Regions from separate parts of the Pseudobacter ginsenosidimutans genome, predicted to be linked through region 1. Evidence: riboswitches for the same ligand, from Rfam matches in the RefSeq annotation. Region 1 holds a riboswitch; each other region holds the start of a gene.
What was found. Region 1 has a riboswitch for cobalamin ahead of FSB84_RS04250 (TonB-dependent receptor plug domain-containing protein). Riboswitches for the same ligand answer to the same signal wherever they lie in the genome.
Positions count from the first base shown of each region.

Region 2: another riboswitch for cobalamin. It lies ahead of FSB84_RS30015 (ribonucleoside-diphosphate reductase small subunit); the one in region 1 lies ahead of FSB84_RS04250 (TonB-dependent receptor plug domain-containing protein).
Region 3: another riboswitch for cobalamin. It lies ahead of FSB84_RS22705 (DUF5074 domain-containing protein); the one in region 1 lies ahead of FSB84_RS04250 (TonB-dependent receptor plug domain-containing protein).
Region 4: another riboswitch for cobalamin. It lies ahead of FSB84_RS25345 (PKD-like domain-containing protein); the one in region 1 lies ahead of FSB84_RS04250 (TonB-dependent receptor plug domain-containing protein).

Region 1 covers NZ_CP042431.1:1,078,652-1,083,591, forward strand. Annotated here, with positions in the region: gene FSB84_RS04245 (TonB-dependent receptor) at 1-1,916, shown strand, start outside; cobalamin riboswitch at 2,021-2,236, shown strand; gene FSB84_RS04250 (TonB-dependent receptor plug domain-containing protein) at 2,349-4,223, shown strand; gene FSB84_RS04255 (DUF6580 family putative transport protein) at 4,243-4,824, shown strand; gene FSB84_RS04260 (ABC transporter substrate-binding protein) at 4,847-4,940, shown strand, end outside.
Region 2 covers NZ_CP042431.1:7,649,948-7,654,887, forward strand. Annotated here, with positions in the region: gene ppsA (phosphoenolpyruvate synthase) at 1-1,371, opposite strand, end outside; cobalamin riboswitch at 1,906-2,066, shown strand; gene FSB84_RS30015 (ribonucleoside-diphosphate reductase small subunit) at 2,202-3,176, shown strand; gene FSB84_RS30020 (ribonucleoside-diphosphate reductase subunit alpha) at 3,229-4,940, shown strand, end outside.
Region 3 covers NZ_CP042431.1:5,759,807-5,764,746, forward strand. Annotated here, with positions in the region: gene FSB84_RS22690 (VOC family protein) at 1-2, opposite strand, end outside; gene FSB84_RS22695 (AraC family transcriptional regulator) at 1-876, opposite strand, end outside; gene FSB84_RS22700 (rhodanese-like domain-containing protein) at 833-1,207, opposite strand; gene FSB84_RS22705 (DUF5074 domain-containing protein) at 1,384-2,484, opposite strand; cobalamin riboswitch at 2,664-2,883, opposite strand; gene FSB84_RS22710 (GNAT family N-acetyltransferase) at 2,895-3,584, opposite strand; gene FSB84_RS22715 (serine hydrolase domain-containing protein) at 3,637-4,728, opposite strand; gene FSB84_RS22720 (DinB family protein) at 4,798-4,940, opposite strand, start outside.
Region 4 covers NZ_CP042431.1:6,467,585-6,472,524, reverse strand. Annotated here, with positions in the region: gene FSB84_RS25350 (TonB-dependent receptor plug domain-containing protein) at 1-1,697, opposite strand, end outside; gene FSB84_RS30740 (hypothetical protein) at 1,784-1,930, opposite strand; gene FSB84_RS25345 (PKD-like domain-containing protein) at 1,945-2,976, opposite strand; cobalamin riboswitch at 3,105-3,307, opposite strand; gene FSB84_RS25340 (outer membrane beta-barrel protein) at 3,453-4,940, opposite strand, start outside.

The DNA of each region.
Region 1 (4,940 bases):
TGAGTGTGATCACGCCCGCTCAATTGGAGCGTTACAATAACATGAGCATCCTCCCTGCCATCAATGCCACGCCAGGCGTGCGTATGGAGGAAAGATCCCCCGGCAGTTACCGCCTGAATATCCGCGGCAGCAGCCTCCGCTCGCCCTTTGGCGTGCGTAACGTAAAAGTATACTGGAATGGCATTCCATTCACTGATCCTGGCGGAAGTACTTACCTCAACCAATTCAGTTTTTACAATATCAGGCAGGTGGAGATCGTTCGCGGACCGGCCAGCAGCTTGTATGGCGCTGGCACCGGCGGTGCTGTGCTATTGAACAGTAGAACCAATGATTTCAAAGCCGGTGCTGAGATCGGCTACGGAGGCGGCAGCTTCGGCATGTTCAATCTCAATGCACAAATCAGAACCGGCGATTCAGACCGTAACAATATTTTCAATTATTCCCGCCAATCGGGTGATGGTTACCGTGATCATACCAGTTTCAGGAGAGATATGGCCAGTTGGGAATCGCAGTTCAAATTCAATGATCGGCAAAGTTTACAAACTTCCGTCCTCTATGGCGATCTCTATTACCAGACACCCGGCGGACTCACCAAGGCAGAGTACCTCGCCAATCCACGCGGGGCGCGGCCCGCAGCCGGTATGTTCCCCGGCGCTGATCAGGCAAATGCCAGCATCCGTCAGCAGACATTCCTCGCCGGTATCACACATAACTATGCATTCAGTGAGGCCCTTGAAAACACTACTACTGTGTACGGCGCGTTCAGTATGCTGAAGAATCCCACTTTCAGGAATTATGAAAAAAGATCAGAGCCGCATTTCGGTGGCCGGTCGGTTTTCACCTGGCGTGCAGCCATCAGTGACGCAACCCGTCTCACTATTCTCGCCGGAGCAGAAGCGCAACGCGGTTTCTTCAACACCAAAACATTCGCCAATAATGGCGGCAGCCCCGCTGCATTGCAAACCGATGATGAGATCAACAACTGGCTCTATTCAGTATTTGCGCAGGCAGAACTGCAATTCAAAACTGGTACCACTATCCAGGCAGGCGTAAGCAGCAATAAATCCAGCATCAGTATCCAACGTTTATCCTCACCCGATTTACCTCTACAAAAGAGAACCTATAATAATGAATGGGCGCCCCGTGTGGCCGTTTCGCAGAAGCTGATCCCGCAGTTACTCCTGTATGCGAGTGTGAGTCAGGGCTTCTCTCCCCCTACTTCACAGGAAGTATTGCCCAGCACCACCGAGATCAATACAAGCCTCAATGCCGAACATGGCGTGAACTACGAAGCAGGTGTGAAAAGCAATTGGTTCAATAACGCATTGTATGTTGAAGTGAATGCCTTCCGCTACCAATTGCAGGAAGCGATCGTTCAGCGAAGGGATGGCAGCGGCGCAGACTATTTCGAGAATGCAGGCAGCACCAGGCAGGAAGGTATCGAATCACAGGCACGATATCTTTTCGTTCCTAATAAACCTGGCTTTCTCTCCAATGTTCAACTCTGGGCCAGTCATACCTGGTACTTCTTCCGTTATCGTAATTTCAAACAGTTGAATACCGATCTGAAAGGAAAAGACCTACCCGGGGTTTCTCCACATACAGTAGCTGCGGGACTTGATGTAAATACAAAGCCAGGCCTCTATACCAATATCACCTTCTTCTACAGTGATCCCGTTGCGCTGAATGACGCCAATACGGATCATGCAGGCTCCTATCAACTCACCGGCGCCAGGGCCGGATGGCGCAAAGCTTTTAACGCACATATCAGTTTTGACCTCTATGCCGGGGTGGACAATCTCTTCAACACAGAGTATAGCCTGGGCAATGATGTGAATGCTGCCGGTGGCCGCTATTTCAACACTGCGCCGGGAGTAAATTACTTCGGCGGGCTTACACTTCGCTACGATTGGTAATAGAAAGTACTGCCCGCCATCACTCGCCCCGGGAGGCGGGCGACTGACCACACTCAAATAACACCCGTTAGTAAATAGTTTTTGTCCGGTGTTTCCACAGGAGTACATTTGCTGCCGTAATTGGTTTCCCGGATCCGCAAGGTCCCGGGATTAAAAGGGAAACCGGTGTAATTCCGGTGCTATCCCCGTAGCTGTAAGTTGCAGATGCAGTATCAGATCCCACTGCATCATTGTTCAATCTTCATACCACTATCTTTTTTCGATGGGAAGGTGTTGAACAGGTAACGAGCCAGAAGACCTGCCAGTTATGTTTCAATCACATCAACGAGCTTTCGGGTGAAAAGCCGGGATGAAATGAGCGCCTCATCGCGCTGCCTCACATTTCATTTCTGTAATGAATTTCCGAAGGCTCATAGTAAACTAACTATGAGCATGAACAAAAAACTTCTCTCCCTTGCCGCATTGCTGGCTGCGATGTATGCCAATGCGCAGGACTCCACTTCCGGAAAACAACTGGATGAAGTGGTGGTAACAGCTTCCAAGTACGAACGCAAAGCATCTGAAACAGGAAAAGTGATCACCGTTCTGGACAGAACTGTCCTGGACCGCAGCACCGGTAAAGACCTCGCCCAACTGCTCACCGAGCAAACAGGTATGGTAGTGAACGGCGCTACCAGCAATCCCGGAAAAGACAAATCGATCTTCTTCCGCGGCGCCACATCCAACTACACAGTGATCCTCATCAATGGAATTCCACTGGCCGATCCTTCCGGAACCGGCGGAGCATTTGATCTGCGCCTGATCCCTATCGATCAGATCGAAAGGATCGAGATCCTTAAAGGAGCTCAGTCTACACTCTACGGCCCCAACGCAGTTGCCGGTGTGATCAATATCATCACCCGCAAAGGCACCAAAGGAAAACCTGCCGAAGTATACGGCAGTTATGCCATGGGCAGCTACAATACCATCAAGGCCGATGCCGGAATGGGTGGAGGAAATGATAAACTCCGTTACAATATCGGATTCACCCATTTTGAAACGAAAGGTATCTCCGAAGCGCTGGACACGGCTGCTGTAAAGACTTTCGACAAAGATGGCTACATGCAGAAATCCGTGAACGTGAACCTCGATGGAGAGATCATCGAGAACCTTCGCGTAAAACCATTCTTCCGTTATGCCGCCATCGGCGGTGATTTCGATGGAGGCTCCTTCTTCGATTCAAAGACCAACAACTACGAAAGCAAACTCATCACGGCCGGTACCCAGGTGAATTACAAATTCAAAAAAGGACAGGTAACCGCCCAATACCAGTTCGATGATGTAGACAGGATCTCCGGCGGTTTCGCCTACAGGGGCAAGGCACAACTGGCTGAAGCATTCGCGCAATATGATCTACATGATAAAGTACAGGTTTTGGCTGGCTTCGATGCACGCATTCAGCAACTGCTGGATACCACTATCGAAAACAAGAACCCGGACATTACCATTCTCAGCCCCTATCTCTCCGTTTTCTTGAAAGACCTCAACGGCTTTTACCTGGAAGCAGGTGCTCGACTCAATAACCACAGTGAATTCGGCAATCATTTCACCTACAGCATCAATCCTTCTTATCTCATCAATAAGAACGTGAAAGTATTTGCGAATCTCGCTTCAGCTTTCAGAGCCCCCAGCCTGAACGAGCTCTATGGCCTTTGGGGCAGCAACCCTGAACTGAAGCCGGAAAAATCCTACACCTGGGAACTCGGTACACAGGCATCACTCATCAACAATGTGCTGGAAGCACGTGTTGTGTATTTCAACAGGCATATCAACGATGTGATCACCTGGATCAACAACCGAAATGAGAACCTGAACGAACAAAAAGACCAGGGCCTCGAGATCGAACCATCGATCAATATCACCAAAGACCTCAACATCAAAATGTATTACAGTTATGTTGATGGCAAAGTAACTACCACTGAAAACGGAAAAGACAGCACTTATTACAACCTGGTGCGGAGGCCCAAACATGCTTTCGGCGCAACCATCGGTTACCAGGTGACAAAGAACCTGTTCGTGAGCACCAATGTGTACACATATGGCAAACGTTATGATCTGGCCTTCGGACCTCCTCCCACTTATGCCCAGGTGATGGAGCCACTGAACAGCTACACAATCTGGAATGCCTATGCAGAATACAAACTACTGAACAACCGTATCCGTATATTTGCTGATGTGAAAAATATCACCGACGCCCAATACCAGGAGGTATTGGGTTATGGTACACTCGGCACCAATTTCATTGCCGGTGTGGCTGTCAGGTTATAAACTTTAAAACAGAACTTCCATGTCATTGAAACAATTCAATCCTCGCAACACAGTACTGTTCGCCTTTATGGTAGTGGTTGCACTGATGAGGATATTCCTCAGTGCTGAAGCGCCCATGAATCCCATCGCCACTTTCACTCCGCTCGGAGCAATGGCTTTATTTGGTGGGACCTATTTCAACAACAGGGCCAAATCTGTGCTCTTCCCTGTACTGACACTCTGGATGAGTGATATCATCCTCAACCGTTTTGTTTATTACAATGAGTGGAGATTCTTTTATGAAGGTTTCTACTGGACTTATATCTCTTATGCGCTGATGGCTGTAGCCGCTAAATTCATCATCCGCAAAGTGACTGTAAGCAATATCATCATTGCTTCACTGGCCGGCACCCTGATCCACTGGATCGGCACCAGCCCCGGTTGCTTCATGATTGAGAACAGCATGTACCCCAAAACATGGGCGGGTTATTTTACCAGCCTCGTGGCAGCCATTCCCTATGAAAGGAATTTCCTGATCGGTACATTGGTGTACAGTGGCGTCCTTTTCGGAGGTTTTGAACTGCTGCAACGCAGGTACAGTGCATTGCGACCAGCACATTGATCAACACATTCAATACAGCAACATGACAGCCTGCTCCTTTCTTCCCGCCGCCACGCAGATGATCTACGATATGCAATTGCAACACCTGTTGCAGGGCATCACGTTTGAATGTCCGC
Region 2 (4,940 bases), 1.2 Mb from region 1:
CTGGAGGATCTCTGTGGCATTGCCACAACCTACGATGGCCGGAACGCCCATCTCGCGCGCCACGATGGCGGCGTGACAAGTCCTTCCACCCTTATTGGTAACGATGGCAGATGCTTTCTTCATGATCGGCTCCCAGTCCGGGTCCGTCATGTCGGTTACCAGTACATCGCCTTCCTTGAATTCATGTCCTTCTTCCACGCGTTTGTCGAGGGAGAACATGATGCTGACCTTGCCGGCGCCGATCTTATCACCAACGGCAATTCCTTTCACGATGGGTTTGGCGTCTTCAGGCTTGTTCTTCATCACATACTCTGTGATGGTATTGTGTTGCTTGCGCGAGTGAATGGTTTCCGGGCGGGCCTGCACAATGAAGAGTTCCTGGGAAAGTCCGTCCAGCGCCCATTCCACGTCCATAGGGCACCAGTAGTTCTTGATCTTGCTGTAGTACTGTTCGATGATGGCCACCCATCCGGCAAGCTTCAGGATGTTCTCATCGGAAAGACAAAAACGGTACTGCGCAGAACGTTCTGTTGGGATGATGCGTACGCGCTCATCAGGATCATCTCCATACACCATCTTCTGGTCCTTTACGCCGAGCTTTTTCTCGATGATGGATTTGTATCCCTTTTCCAGCGTGGGCTTGAACACGATGAATTCATCAGGAGATACGCTGCCCTGCACTACCATTTCACCCAGTCCGTAAGAACCGTTGATCACGATCACATCTTTGAAACCGCTCTCGGTATCGAGTGAGAAAGCAACGCCGGAACTTCCAAGGTCTGAACGGACCATTTTCTGTACGCAGACGGAAAGGCCTACGGAGAAGTGATCGTACTTGAAAGTTTCGCGATAGCTGATGGCGCGGTCCGTGAAGAGTGATGCAAAACAGTTACGAACTGCATCGATGAGCGCGGCTGGTCCGCGTACGTTGAGATAAGTTTCCTGCTGACCTGCAAAGGATGCATCGGGCAGATCTTCAGCGGTGGCGGAAGAACGCACGGCCACGTCTGTACCTTGCTGATCATACTTTGCAGAGAGCGTGTAGTATGCTTCGATGATCTGCTGCCCCAGTTCCGGAGGGAATTTGGAGTTACGCACCAGGTTCCGGACCTGCAAACCTGCACGGCGAAGCGATTCCACGTTGTTGTAATCGATCTCTTTCACCAGCGCCCGGATGGTTGAGTCGAGATTGTTGAATTTGATAAACTCATTGTAGGCGTTCACTGTGATGACAAAACCTCCGGGAATGTTTACACCAAGATTGGTGAGGTTTTGTAGCATCTCGCCCAGGGAAGCATTCTTGCCACCGACCAGGTCGATGTCGTGAATGCCTACCTCATGAAGTAAGAGAATACTGCTGGTTGTTTTCATCTGAAAAAAATGTTGTTGTCTGATGACAGGATCTGTTTGGCAATCCAAAAGTAAGGTAACGATCGTTAGTCTTATGGTGGAACTTATCAATATTTTTTTGAATGCGTCCAGAAGACACGTAACAACCGGTTGCAAAGTGATCCGGACAAGGCAGAGCGGGATTTTCCGCAAACCGGCCATAGAGAAGAATGAACAGGTTATGTAATCGATATAAATAACCCGGAATAGATCGCATATTCATTAACGTTACTAAAGGCCTAAAGGGACATATCTATAATTTTATTACATGATTATTTTTTTTGCTGCCTGATAAGTGTTTCCATCTATCGTTTTGCAATCCACCATTCAACCCCAATGGGCCTTTCCGGCCATCACCTCCTTCCAAACCCGTAATGCTTCTGCACCCTTCAAACCCTTACCAGACATAAGCCGCATCATTCCTGCACTTCCACATCATCCCCATTAATTATACACATCCTGTGATTAAGTTAAATTGGAAAACGCTCCCCCGGATGCTACGTTTGCAGTCAGCTCTTGTACGCAATTTGTACCGGTTCCCGGACCTGCTCGCAGCCTCCGGGAGATTTCAGGGGAACCATGTGTGATTCATGGACTGTTGCGCAACTGTAAGTTTACCGCCCTCAAAAAGCGGACTACAAACAAGTCAGAATACCTGCCGGTATTGATCTGTGCTGAATCCTTCGCATTAAAGGTAAATGCATAACTATGATAGATGCCTGTACTTTATTCCAGGAATGAAGTAGAGGGCATATTATCGCCGTCACTTACCCTCACTGCGATCATTAAAATGTGAATTTAAAAGCGATAGTATGCAACACGAAAACGAAATTCTTTTACAGGAAAACAAAGATCGCTTTGTGATCCTTCCCATCAACTATCCCAGAGTCTGGGAAATGTACAAGAAGCATGAAGCCAGTTTCTGGACAGCTGAAGAGATAGACCTGAGTGGCGACCTGAAAGACTGGGCTGCCCTGAACGACGGAGAGCGTCATTTCATCTCCCACGTATTGGCATTCTTCGCAGCCAGCGATGGCATCGTGAACGAAAACCTGGCCGTTAACTTCATGTCTGAAGTGCAACTCCCCGAAGCACGCTGCTTCTACGGCTTCCAGATCATGATGGAAAATATCCATTCTGAAACTTATGCCCTCCTGATCGATACATATGTAAAAGACCCACAGGAAAAACACCATCTCTTCCACGCCATCGATACAGTACCCGCAGTGAAAAAGAAAGCCGAATGGGCGCTCCGCTGGATCGAGAACGGCTCCTTTGCAGAAAGACTGGTCGCATTCGCCGCCGTTGAAGGCATCTTCTTCTCCGGCTCCTTCTGCTCCATCTTCTGGATGAAAAAACGCGGCCTCATGCCAGGCCTCACTTTCTCCAATGAACTGATCAGTCGCGATGAAGGCCTCCACTGTGAATTCGCCTGTCTTCTTTACAGCATGCTCAACAACCAGCTTCCCAAAGAACAGGTGTACAAGATCATCGGAGACGCTGTCCGCATCGAAAAAGAATTCGTCACTGAAGCACTACCCGTTGACCTCATCGGCATGAATGCCCGCCTCATGCAGCAATACATCGAGTTCGTTGCAGATCGCTGGCTCATGGAACTGGGATGTGAAAAGATGTTCAACGCCACCAACCCATTCGACTTCATGGAAATGATCTCGCTCGAAGGCAAAACCAACTTCTTCGAAAAACGCGTGGGTGATTACCAGAAAGCAGGTGTAATGGGAGGCAACAAAGAAAATAATTCCTTCTCCCTGGATGAAGATTTCTAAGCAATACCTGATAAACTAACCATACTTACTACCACCATTAATATCTCAGCACATGTTTGTAGTTAAAAGAAACGGAAAAAAAGAATCCGTCAAATTCGATAAGATCACGGCACGCGTTGAAAAACTCTGCTACGGTCTCGACAGACGGTTCGTGAATTCCATCGATGTGGCCAAGAAAGTGATCGAAGGATTATACGATGGCGTTACCACCACTGAACTGGACAACCTCGCTGCAGAAACTGCCGCCTCACTCACCGTGAAGCACCCGGACTATGCACTGCTCGCCAGCCGCATCGCCATCAGTAACCTGCACAAGAATACTATCAAGAGCTTCTCAGATACCATGAAGCTCCTCTACGAATGCAGGGACGCCAAAGCCGGCAAAGCCGCACCCCTCCTCGCAGACGACGTATGGGAAGTGATCCAGCAACACCACGAACTGCTGGACTCCACCATCATCTACGACCGCGATTATGCATTCGATTATTTCGGTTTCAAAACACTCGAGAAATCATACCTCCTCAAAGTGGACGGTAAAGTAGCAGAACGCCCGCAGCATATGTACATGCGCGTTGCCCTCGGTATCCACAAACAGGATATCGATGCCGCTATCAAAACCTACCATATGATGAGCGAACGCTGGTTCACACACGCTACGCCCACACTCTTCAATGCAGGTACACCCAAACCACAGATGAGCTCCTGCTTCCTCCTCACCATGAAGGACGATAGCATCGATGGTATCTACGACACCCTCAAACAAACAGCCAAGATCTCCCAGAGCGCCGGCGGTATCGGTCTGTCTATTCATGGCATCCGCGCCACCGGCTCCTATATCGGCGGCACCAACGGCACCAGCAACGGCATCATCCCCATGCTGCGCGTTTACAACGACACTGCCCGCTACGTAGATCAGGGCGGCGGCAAACGTAAAGGCGCATTCGCCATCTACCTCGAACCATGGCACGCAGACGTATTCGAATTCCTCGACCTCCGCAAGAACCACGGTAAAGAAGAACTCCGCGCACGCGACCTCTTCTACGCCCTCTGGATCCCGGACCTCTTCATGAAACGTGTGGAAGAGAACGGCGACTGGAGCCTGTTCTGCCCCCACGAAGCGCCAGGCCTCCACGAATGCTGGGGAGATGAATTCGAAAAACTGTACAATCAGTATGAACAGGAAAAGCGTATGCGCAAGACCGTTAAAGCGCAGGACCTCTGGTTTGCAATCCTGGACGCACAGATCGAAACAGGAACGCCTTACCTGCTGTACAAGGATTCCGCCAACCGCAAATCCAACCAGCAGAACCTCGGCACCATCAAGAGCTCCAACCTCTGCACAGAGATCCTGGAATACACTTCACCTGATGAAGTAGCAGTTTGTAACCTCGCCTCCCTCGCACTGCCCCGCTTTGTGATCGATGGCAAGTTCGACCACAACAAACTCTATGAGATCACCTACGAGGCAACAAAGAACCTCAACAAGATCATCGACTATAACTATTACCCTGTAAAGGAAGCTGAAACTTCCAACCTCCGCCACAGGCCTATCGGTCTCGGCGTTCAGGGACTGGCCGATGTATTCATCCTGCTCCGCATGCCTTTCGAAAGCGATGAAGCCAAACAACTGAACAAAGACATCTTCGAAACCATCTACTTCGCCGCCATGACAGCCTCCAAAGACCTGGCAAAAGTAGAAGGCGCATACGAAACCTTTGCCGGCTCACCCGCTTCCAAAGGGCAGTTCCAGTTCGACATGTGGGG
Region 3 (4,940 bases), 3.1 Mb from region 1:
AAAAGCCTTCGAAGGTGTTACACCATAAAAATTCCTGAATTCCTTGATGAAATGTGCCTGATCGTAATACCCCACATCGAAGAACAGTTTGTTGTTGCGAAGGCTTTGCGTACTTGGTTTGGCGCGAAGGATATTCTGAAATCGCACTACCTTACTGAATGTCTTTGGCGTATCGCCAATATAGAATTCAAACAACCGGCGAAGTTGACGGGGACTGATCCCGGTATTCAGATCCGCTTCCACATTCAATACGCCTGACTGCTGCAAAATGATGCCGATGGCCTCATACAGCCGGTTATCCTCATCAAACTCTGCCGCCAGGATCACTTTCGCAAACCAGTTATCGAACAGCCCAGACATCTCTGTAACGTTCATGTCTGAGTGAAATCGGCTGGCAATGAATCGGGCCGTTTCAGGAACAACAACATTCAGTTCCTCATACCTGTTACTTAACGTAGATGCATCAACGCGGAATAATTGGGGGAACATGGTTGGAAGAAACCGGACGCCCACGTAATGGAACTGATTGCCGATCGGAAACTCGGTGTATTTTTTGCAGAATCCCATCACCCAGTTCTCTGCAGGGTTTCCTAGTTCAAAATAAATATCGATACACCCATCCGCCACCACACGATAGATGAATGCTTCATTCAATGGAGCCAATGTTTTCAACTCCCAGTAACAGTAAATATATTGCTGAAGCGAAGGATGGGGAAGGAATTCCAGGTAAGCGACATTGTCAGCGGACTGCTTTACCGTCGGCTGAATGGGGATGTACAGGTTCCTGATACTTTCAATGGCATTCACTCCTGCAAGATACGCGATGGTCTTCTTATTCAACAGGCAGGCCAGCTTCTTTCCATGCCTTGATACCACCGTCCAGATGCGCAATATTCTCGTATCCCATTTCTTTCAAAGTACGGACTGCAAGCGCAGAACGCCCACCAGAGGCGCAATGCAGGATGATCCGGTTACTTTTTTCGAATTCCTGTTTGTGATAGGGTGTGGATTCATCTGCGTAGAATTCGATCAGCCCACGGGGCGCATGCACAGAACCTGGGATCTTTCCGATACTGCCGATCTCCTCGGTTTCACGGATGTCTATCAAAGTAGCGCCCTGTTTCACTTCTTTGTTCACCTGAACAGGTGTCAGGTTCTCTGCTTGTAGTTTAGCTTCTTTTATAAGTTCTGCTGCTGTTTTTGCCATTATAACCGGTTTGATGGTAAATGATTGGACTTAGAGCCGGAATTAAGAGGGGAGCGTTTTCGGGTCCTGGTGGGTGCGGATAGGGAAGTTACACTATTTTATGATAGAAAAATGGAAAAGAAGAAGCCATCCCTCCCGGGATGGCTCTTGCACCACAATACAACTATTGGTCTACGTTAGTTGAACACCGGTAGCGCCGGAAAATAGAAATATTCGTAAGAAATTGTTTTCGTCAGACTCCCGTTGGTACTGTAGAAGTACAGTTTGTTGTACTTATAGTTTTGTCCATACCCTGACTGCACAGCGGTTACCACCAGATTATGCTGACTGGGATCATAGCGAACGCCGGCCCCGTAGAATTCCTGATTGGCAGGCAGGGTGGCGAGTGGGGTAGATAAAGAAGCCAGGTTACCAGGGATATACTTGTACAATCTGTTACCACCCGCTCCCCAGGAATTGGTACGGGCAAGGTATACGGCCGTATCGATGGTAGAGCAGGTAACAGTGCCTTCATTCCACGCAAACCAGGGATTCCCCAATGAGAATGGCATGGTAATGCGCGTTGTGTCCAGTGTGGTCACATTCAGTCTCGCGAGTGTGCTGCCACCGGCAATCCAAAGGCTGCCATCGGAAGTCTTGCACAATCCCTGCTGAAGCCCTGCAATCTTTTTCACGATCGCTTTTGTTGTTGCATTGAGAATGATCAGCCCTTCAGATTGCGAAAGGATAAAAATGTAATTACCTTCTTTGCGCATGGTGCCTGTTTCACCACTGATGCCGCTTAGTTTGGAGCCAACTGATAATGGAGAAAGGTTCAGGTTGTACACTCCGTCCAGTGTACTGATCAGTCCTGTTGTGGAAGTAAGACCCAGGAAGGCGCGGCCATCTGCAGGTAAGGTTGCGATCCTGCCGGTTTCCACCAGCGTTTTGGAATCGGTAACCACCAAAGGCCCCTGCTTGGCCATGATGTACAGTTTTCCATCCCAGACTGCGCCGGACTGTGTGGTCACGCCAAGCTGATTACCGGGATTTTCGAGTTGATACACCATCTGTTCGATGGTATCCCTGCCGTACTTGTAAAAATTCACATTGCCGTTGTCGTGGCCGAACCAACCTTCATTGATTAGGATGATGCCGTCCTCATACTTTCCCGGCGTCAGTAGTGCTTTGCCTTCGGAAGGAGCAGAAACAAGTTGGTCTTTTTTACTGCAGGATGCAATGGATACTACCACTGCAAGGGCTACCATGCCCCGTAAGATGTAATGGCGGTTGTTCATATCTGATAGTTTGGTGAAAAAAAACAAAACCAATTACATACCTGATCCAACAACGCCTTGTAAAAACACCGGTATAGCCACGCAACCCCAGCTCCGGAAGAGCGGGAACAAAATGGCAATACAGGTAGAAAGCTGAATAGATGGCATCAACTCACTGCTTTTGACCCGAAAGCTATGAATCAAGTATGAAGCCTCTGGCAGGTCTCCTGGCTCGTTCCATTTTCGGATGCCTTCCCATCATTGCTGACAGTGGCTTGAAGATCCGTCAATCCATGAGCTTACTCATGAAGGAACTTACAGTTGCGGGACAGCTCCGGATTCCTTCCTTTCGGAAGCCACCGGATTCCCTTTTAATCATTACCGGATGCGGGGTAATGAACCAAAGACTTTACAAATATAGGCAGGAGGAATCAGTTCTTTTGCAATTTCCAGAAAGAGATGGTCCTTCTTGTTTCAAACCCCATGAACTCATAGAGTTTTACCGCGCGTTCATTCGTATCCAGAACATGTAAAAATGGGATGATGCCTTTGGCGTGATTTGCATTGCAGATTTTGATGATCAGGTGCTGCGCATACTTGCGACCGGTATATGCGGGATCTGTGCAGATGGCGCTAAGCTCGCTCATACCGTTCACGCGCATACGCTCTCCGGCCATGGCCACCAGCTTTCCATCCTGCCAGATGCCATAATAGTCGCCCAGCTGATAGGTATCAGGTGCAAAATAACCTGGCTGCACCCGTTGCACCAGATCGATCATGTCTTGCTTCTGGCCTTCGCCCAATGGCAATATCTCCGGTGCATCAGGAAGAGGAGTAATGGGTATATGATTGATCATTTGCAGACAGGTGAGCTCTGCCAGTATGATCCAGTTTGGAGGAAGTGTTGGAATGGAGCCGATTAGAAAGAATATTTCCCCGGATTGAAGTTGCTGGTCCAGTAGTGGCAGTTGATCCTTATGCTGATGATCATAGGCCGCAAACGGAAGGTTATTCGTTTTATATCTTTTTACTTTTCCATTTCCCGTGGAAAAGGATTGCTGCGGGCCGGTCAATGCAAACCATGCAGGATTATCCAACTGATAATATAGATCTGAGCTCATACCTCCATAAACAATCAATGACCATGAGGGTTCAGTTTTTTCTAAAAAAGGATCAGTAACCGATCACAGGTTTGAGCTTTCCCCACAATTCATTGTCGAAGCTGGAGACTGCCAGCTGTACGTTTCCGGCAGATTCCCCCATTCTGATCACTACCAGTTTTTGTGAAGGGACTACATAGATCTTCTGATCGTTCTTGCCGAGTGCACAAAACATATCGGATGGCGCATTCGGAGCCAAAGCTCCGTTGAAAACCACCTGCAGGGTGGGGAGCATGTATTTCGTTTTTCCATTCAACCAGGTAAGATAACCATATGAAGGATTGAGTTGCTGGGAACTGTTGATCTGGGCATTGAAGAATTCCTGGTCTTTCAGTATCTCCGTCTCACCCCATTTTCCTTTATTGAGCAGCAGCAGTCCGAAGCGCGCCATGCTTCTGGCATCGCTTCCATACACATTGTTATAGCCGCTTTTCAGCCAGATGCCTTTCATGCCGATCCTGTCCCTTATTTTCTGTTGGAAATAAGTCTGAAAAGTTTTGCCGGTTGCCGCTTCGATCACCTTATCCATCAGCGTATATGGTGCATTGTGATAGGCCCAGCGGGTGCCTGCATCGGCTTTGCGCTTGAGACAATCGGGCGTGGTGCAGTCACTGTCGGCCACGCCATCATCCAGTCCGGTTGTCATGGTGAGCTGGTGACGAATGGTGATGAGGTCTTCTTCTGCAGTTGTAAGTGATGTCCAGCCTGTGCCGAGATACTTTGAAGTTTTATCGGAAAGCCTTAGTAAACCTTCTTCCTGTGCAATGCCCGTTAGCAGGGCCGTCATGGTCTTGCCGGCTGAAGCCCAATACCAGTCCGAGCTCTGCGTAAAGGTTCCGAAATATTTCTCCAATACTATTTTTCCATCCTTTAAAACGATAAAGGCTTTTGTACTTTTTGCATCCAGGTAAGTGTACAATTGATCAATGGCCGGTTGGTTCCATTTCAGTGAAGCAGCGCTGGTGGTTTGCCATTCCGTTCCGGATACAGGCGGAAAATACAAAGCGGCAGAATCAGGAGGATTTCCTTCATCGCCGCTATTATCTTTTTTACAGGAGAAGATCAGAAATAATGGAATCGCCAGCAGCAGTTGGTATTTCGTCATAATTGCATTTTCTTGTTCTATCGGACGGGAATCAGTGTTTACGGTTTAATGCACTTATAACGAAAATTATTATACCGCATTGTGGATCTTCTTCAATTGATGGATATGACGGGTAGTATGATAGCCGATGAACTTCAGCCATTCGTAGCGGGTAAGCGTTCCCCAAACCGGCATTTCAAAATCCAGGCAGATGGCAAAGAGATCCTTATCAC
Region 4 (4,940 bases), 2.4 Mb from region 1:
GGATCAGTTTTGTCAACAAAATATTGCGCTTTCTGGTAGGTGTAACTGAATCTTGTATCCAGTAGCAATTGCCCGAAGAGTTGCCAGGAAGCAGGTATTGAAATATCCATGCCTTTGATCTGTACCTGACCGAGGTTCATCATGGTCCAGCGGAACTGGTTGGAAGTGGGCATCGCCACTATCTTATCGGTCACTTTGTTGAAATATAGGTCCACCTGCGGTTCCAGTCTGCGCAGGATTCCTGTTTTCCCGGAGAATGTATAAGTGAAACCGGCATTATACTGTGTGGTGTATTCAGGCGCCAGGTCTTTGTTGCCGATCTGTGTATAATAGAGATCATTCAGGCTTGGCATCCTGAAAATGCGTTTGTAGAAAGCACGGAAATGAAGCTCCCTCGCGTAAAAAGGCTGCCAGTTGAAAATCAGACTGGGCGTATATTCCTGCTTGTTACCTGCGGAGCTGTTGGCAAGTCTCGCTTCTTCATTCACAAAACTGCCCAGGAGGGATCCCTGCAATTTCACGCGATTGAAAGTGAAGGAAGAAGACAGGGCTGCCAGGGTACTTAACCGCCTTGGATATGCGAAATTCACCAGGTTGGCATCCAGCTTATTGAAACTGAGATCAGCAGCGGCATTCAGGCTCCACCAGTTAGTGATATTGAAAAGATTGGCAGCGGATACATACACTTCCTGCTGTTTGTAGGTATTGTTGATGTACATGGTGCTGACATCTTTCCGTGGATCGGAAATATAATGCAGGTAATCATGTGCTAATTTTGTTTTCAACTGCAGGGTATACCACTTGCTGATATTCTTCCGGAAAGATGCCTGTGCAAAAAAGTTATTGTCCCACTGCCTGTCCTGGTTCGGGAACAATCCCGGCAGTTCGCGAACGGCTGCGCCGGGATAACCTCTTTCTGATTTGTACCAGTACAGCCTGGCTTTCCATTCACCATTCAATACTTTGCCAAATACTGTTCCTTCCAGGCGGAACAATTGCACATTTCCATTTTTCCTTTTTTCTGTTGTATCGTATCCGTCTTTTTTCGCGTAGCGGAATTTGTATTCTCCGCTAGTGTTCAGGAATTCTGCACTGAACGCAGAACTGATCTTGTCTGACCATCTGTGTTCCCAGAATCCTGAAGGGTTGATGGTGCCAAAGGAACCTGCTTTGATGGTGGCTTTGAAGAGATCTTTTTTCTCTTTTGTTACCTGCGGCATACGGGCAGTGAGGTAAACGGAACTGGCAGATGCATAATCTTTGGCTGATTGCAGGATGGCGCTTTTCTGACCATTGTGGAGACTGATGGCTTCCATATTGTCAAGCGAAAACCTGCCCAGGTCCACTACGCCGTTCTGGGCATTGCTGAATTCAATATCATCGTAGAATACTTTTACATGATGGCTGCCCAGGCTGCGCACATCCACCGTTTTCAGTCCGCCGATACCGCCATAATCTTTCACCTGTACACCGGAGAAATAGCGGATGGCATCTGCCACGGAATACACGCTGAGTTTTTTCAGCGCTGCTCCGGAAAGTACCTGCACAGGAATGATCTCCCTGCGGGATCTTTCACCAGTTACTACAACGGAATCCAGGTGACGAACGCCGGAACTGTGCTGCTGCTGCGCGAAGCCTTGAACCGCCGCGGTTGAGCAAAGAAGGGAGAGGAGAAGGTATGAAAAGGGATGCTTCATTAACAGGAAAATTCAACCAGCAGACTGCAAAGCGCATGACCATAAAAGTTAGTTATGGCAAGGCTTTGCAAGCCCTGATCGTCCGATTATTTTTTTGGAATATTAAGGTCTTCTGCTCCTCCAACTTCAGTAGAGAGCTCTCCGAGCCAGCCGATATCGGCGAGCAGGCCGGTGTATACACGCACGAAGTGAATGCCGGAAAGTTTTACGGGTTGTCCGGTTTTTTTACTCACGGCCCAATCCAGCTTTATAGCGGATCTTTCATCGCTATTCGGCCAGTTATCTGCATAACCGAAATCGAATTCACCACTGGTCCAATACGGGAATTCCGGATCTTCTGAACTGTTCTCGATCTTATCATTCGCGATCTTAGTGCCTTTGAAGGTGAGGGTATTCCCTTTCCACTGGGGATAATAGGATTGACTATGGAAAGAGTTCTTATACACATATCCGGTGCCCCTTTGTTATCTGTCCATTTGATATATTCCATATCCGATGCGTAAGGGAAATTGGGGTGGGTCACGGGTTCTTTTTCTTCATTGGGCTTGTAATAGGTGATCTCATAATCTTTGATGGTGGAGGCTTTGTTGTATTCCGATCCTGCGATCTCGAACCATTCATCATCGGGCAATCCGTTGCCATTGGCATCTACGGCTACTTCGATGATACCGGCTTCAGACCAGGTAGCGAATCCATTGCCCAGCACCCTGAAATTGGCCTGTCCGGGAACGTTCATAACGGCGTGGTCGAAGCCCATTACGATATAGCCGCCAAAAGTACCGAGAGACACCATGCGGTTGGCCAGGATCTCATCCTGTGCCCTGGCGATCATCTGTGCTTCGGTAATGCCTGATTCCCACATGGGCAGTTCATTCAGGAATTGACCTGGCGCCGGCTGAAAATCGAATACTTTCATGGCATTACGTTTGTACGCAACCGTTTCATTCTTCACCTGGATGGTTGCTGTGCTGGTGGCAATCCTGTTGCCGTTACTAACTGTGATGGATACCTGGTAAGTACCTTCCTTGTCGCTGATGAAATAGTAAACACTGTCTGTGCTCACCAGCTGATCGTCTACTTTCCATTCCCGGGTTCCGTTGGTAATATTGGTTTCTGTGGAAAGCTTCAGTGTTTTCAACCTGTCGGCTGTGAAACCTCCGGCAGGTGTTTTGATAGTTACGGCATCCGGTATTTTCTCGTCGGAATCTTTTTTACATCCGGTGAGCCCTGCCATAGTGGTTACAATGCAGAGTGCGGATACTTTGATTACATTTTTCATGAGCTGATGGTATTACAGATCAATTTTGAATTGATGAAAAAACATTCTCAGATCAGTAATAGCCTTGCAGGAATAGATGGAATACATGCGGGGTCCGCACTGTTGTCCTGAAACCTTTCACCCGAAAGCTACGACTAGAGCATCTGGCAGGTCTTCTGACTTATTCCGGTTTGCCTGCCTTCCCATTCTGCGGGGAGCGAGAACAGTGGCTTTGTTAGACAAACCATTACTGGAATTTACAGCTACGGGGATAGTCCCGGATTTACACCGGGTTCCCATTTTAATCCTCTTCCACCGGAGTGGTTGAAGAACCAAATGCGGGGGCGAAGGTAATGATATTTTATATTAGAAAGCCGCCTGCTGCAAAATCGCAGCAAGCGGCTTCGTTTATGCTGGTTGATTAGAATTTTACATCAATGCTGAGTACATCCTGTTTTCGGGATCGGGAGCAAAAAGATTGTGATCGGGAAAATCCTTTACTGTGCCCGCTCTTTTAATTCATCGGCAGCATCGTCATTGTATTTTCGTTTACGGCTGAATGTTTCCTTACCAAAATTGTAGCTGAAGGAAATGGCTATACGTCGCGTATCGGGATCATTGGTGCGGAAAGAATATGCATTCACCAGGCCCCTGTTCTCCTCCCTGGTTCCCATGGAATGGAAAATATCTTCCAGGTTGAGCTTGATGGAGCCTTTGTTCTTCAATACTTTCTTTTGGACGGCCGTATTTATCCAATACCTGGATTTCACGTAGGTCTGGAAGTTGATGTTCGGCGCGTGATAAGTGGCATACAGCTCTGCGCTCCAGGTTTTGCTTATGCTGAATTGATTCTGTATTTGCGTTCTCCAGGTATAGAGTTGAAGGTCGATCGACTGGTTGTACAGCTTTCCATTTGTAGAGAATCTGGCGCCGGCAATATGAAAGTTCATGTTCCACCATTTGGCGGGTTTGAAACTCAGGTTCACCATCAATGCAAGGAGATCGCGGGCTGCGAAATTTTCCGGCCTGTTGATCTGCGTGTTCTTATCGATCTGCGTAGCATTGGCAATGCCATCATCCTGCCTTTCGTACATGAGACGGGTGGTCAGTAATTGTTTGTATCGCCAGTTCAGTTCAATGCGATTGGCGATTGTGGGATTCAGCATGGGGTTACCGGTGGTATAGCTGTACTGATCGATAAAGAACAGGAATGGGTTGAGCTGGTGATAGCCCGGCCGGTTGATCCTTCTGGCATAACTGAATGCCAGTGAGTTTTTTCCCGCACTGTCCAGTTTGTAAGAAGTGAAGAAAGATGGAAAAAAGGAATGGTAGTTACGTCTGAACATCGATGGGGCCACTGCCTCGTTTCCCAGCTGGTTGCCTTTGGTTTGCGTGTACTCCCATCTCAGGCCGAGTTGCAGACCGAATCGTTTCCAGTCTTTCCGCCCGTTCACATACAAAGCGTGTATATATTCACGATAGATGAAGTGGTTGGATTTACTGTAATCCGGAACAGGCTTGTTGTCAGGAATGGAATAATAGTCGGATTGGTGATTGTTCTTTACCAGCCCTGATTTGAGGCCGGTGCTGAAGCTTGCCTTGTTTTTCAATGGTAATGAATAATCCATTCTTGCAGTGAATACATCGGTACTGTAGGGAAGCCGGTAAAGGAAATTGCTGATATTGCCCAACTGGCCTGACTGGTCTTCAACGTAATTGCTCAGGTCCTGCGTACTTCTGTTATTGTATCGGATATAATTGAGGTCTGCTGTTATTTCTTCGCCTTTTTCTGTGAACCGGTGCTGCATATTGGCATTGGCTCCCAGTTGTTCCCATCTGCCATGGGTGGAGTTGTTGCCCCTGCCGGTGGAATCCGGATAATCGTTGGTGCTGAACATTTGCGTGATGTATTCCGATCCATCGTTCCTTTTCCGGGTTGTGCCATTCAGGATAATGCCCAGGGTTGTTTTTTTGTTGAGATTATA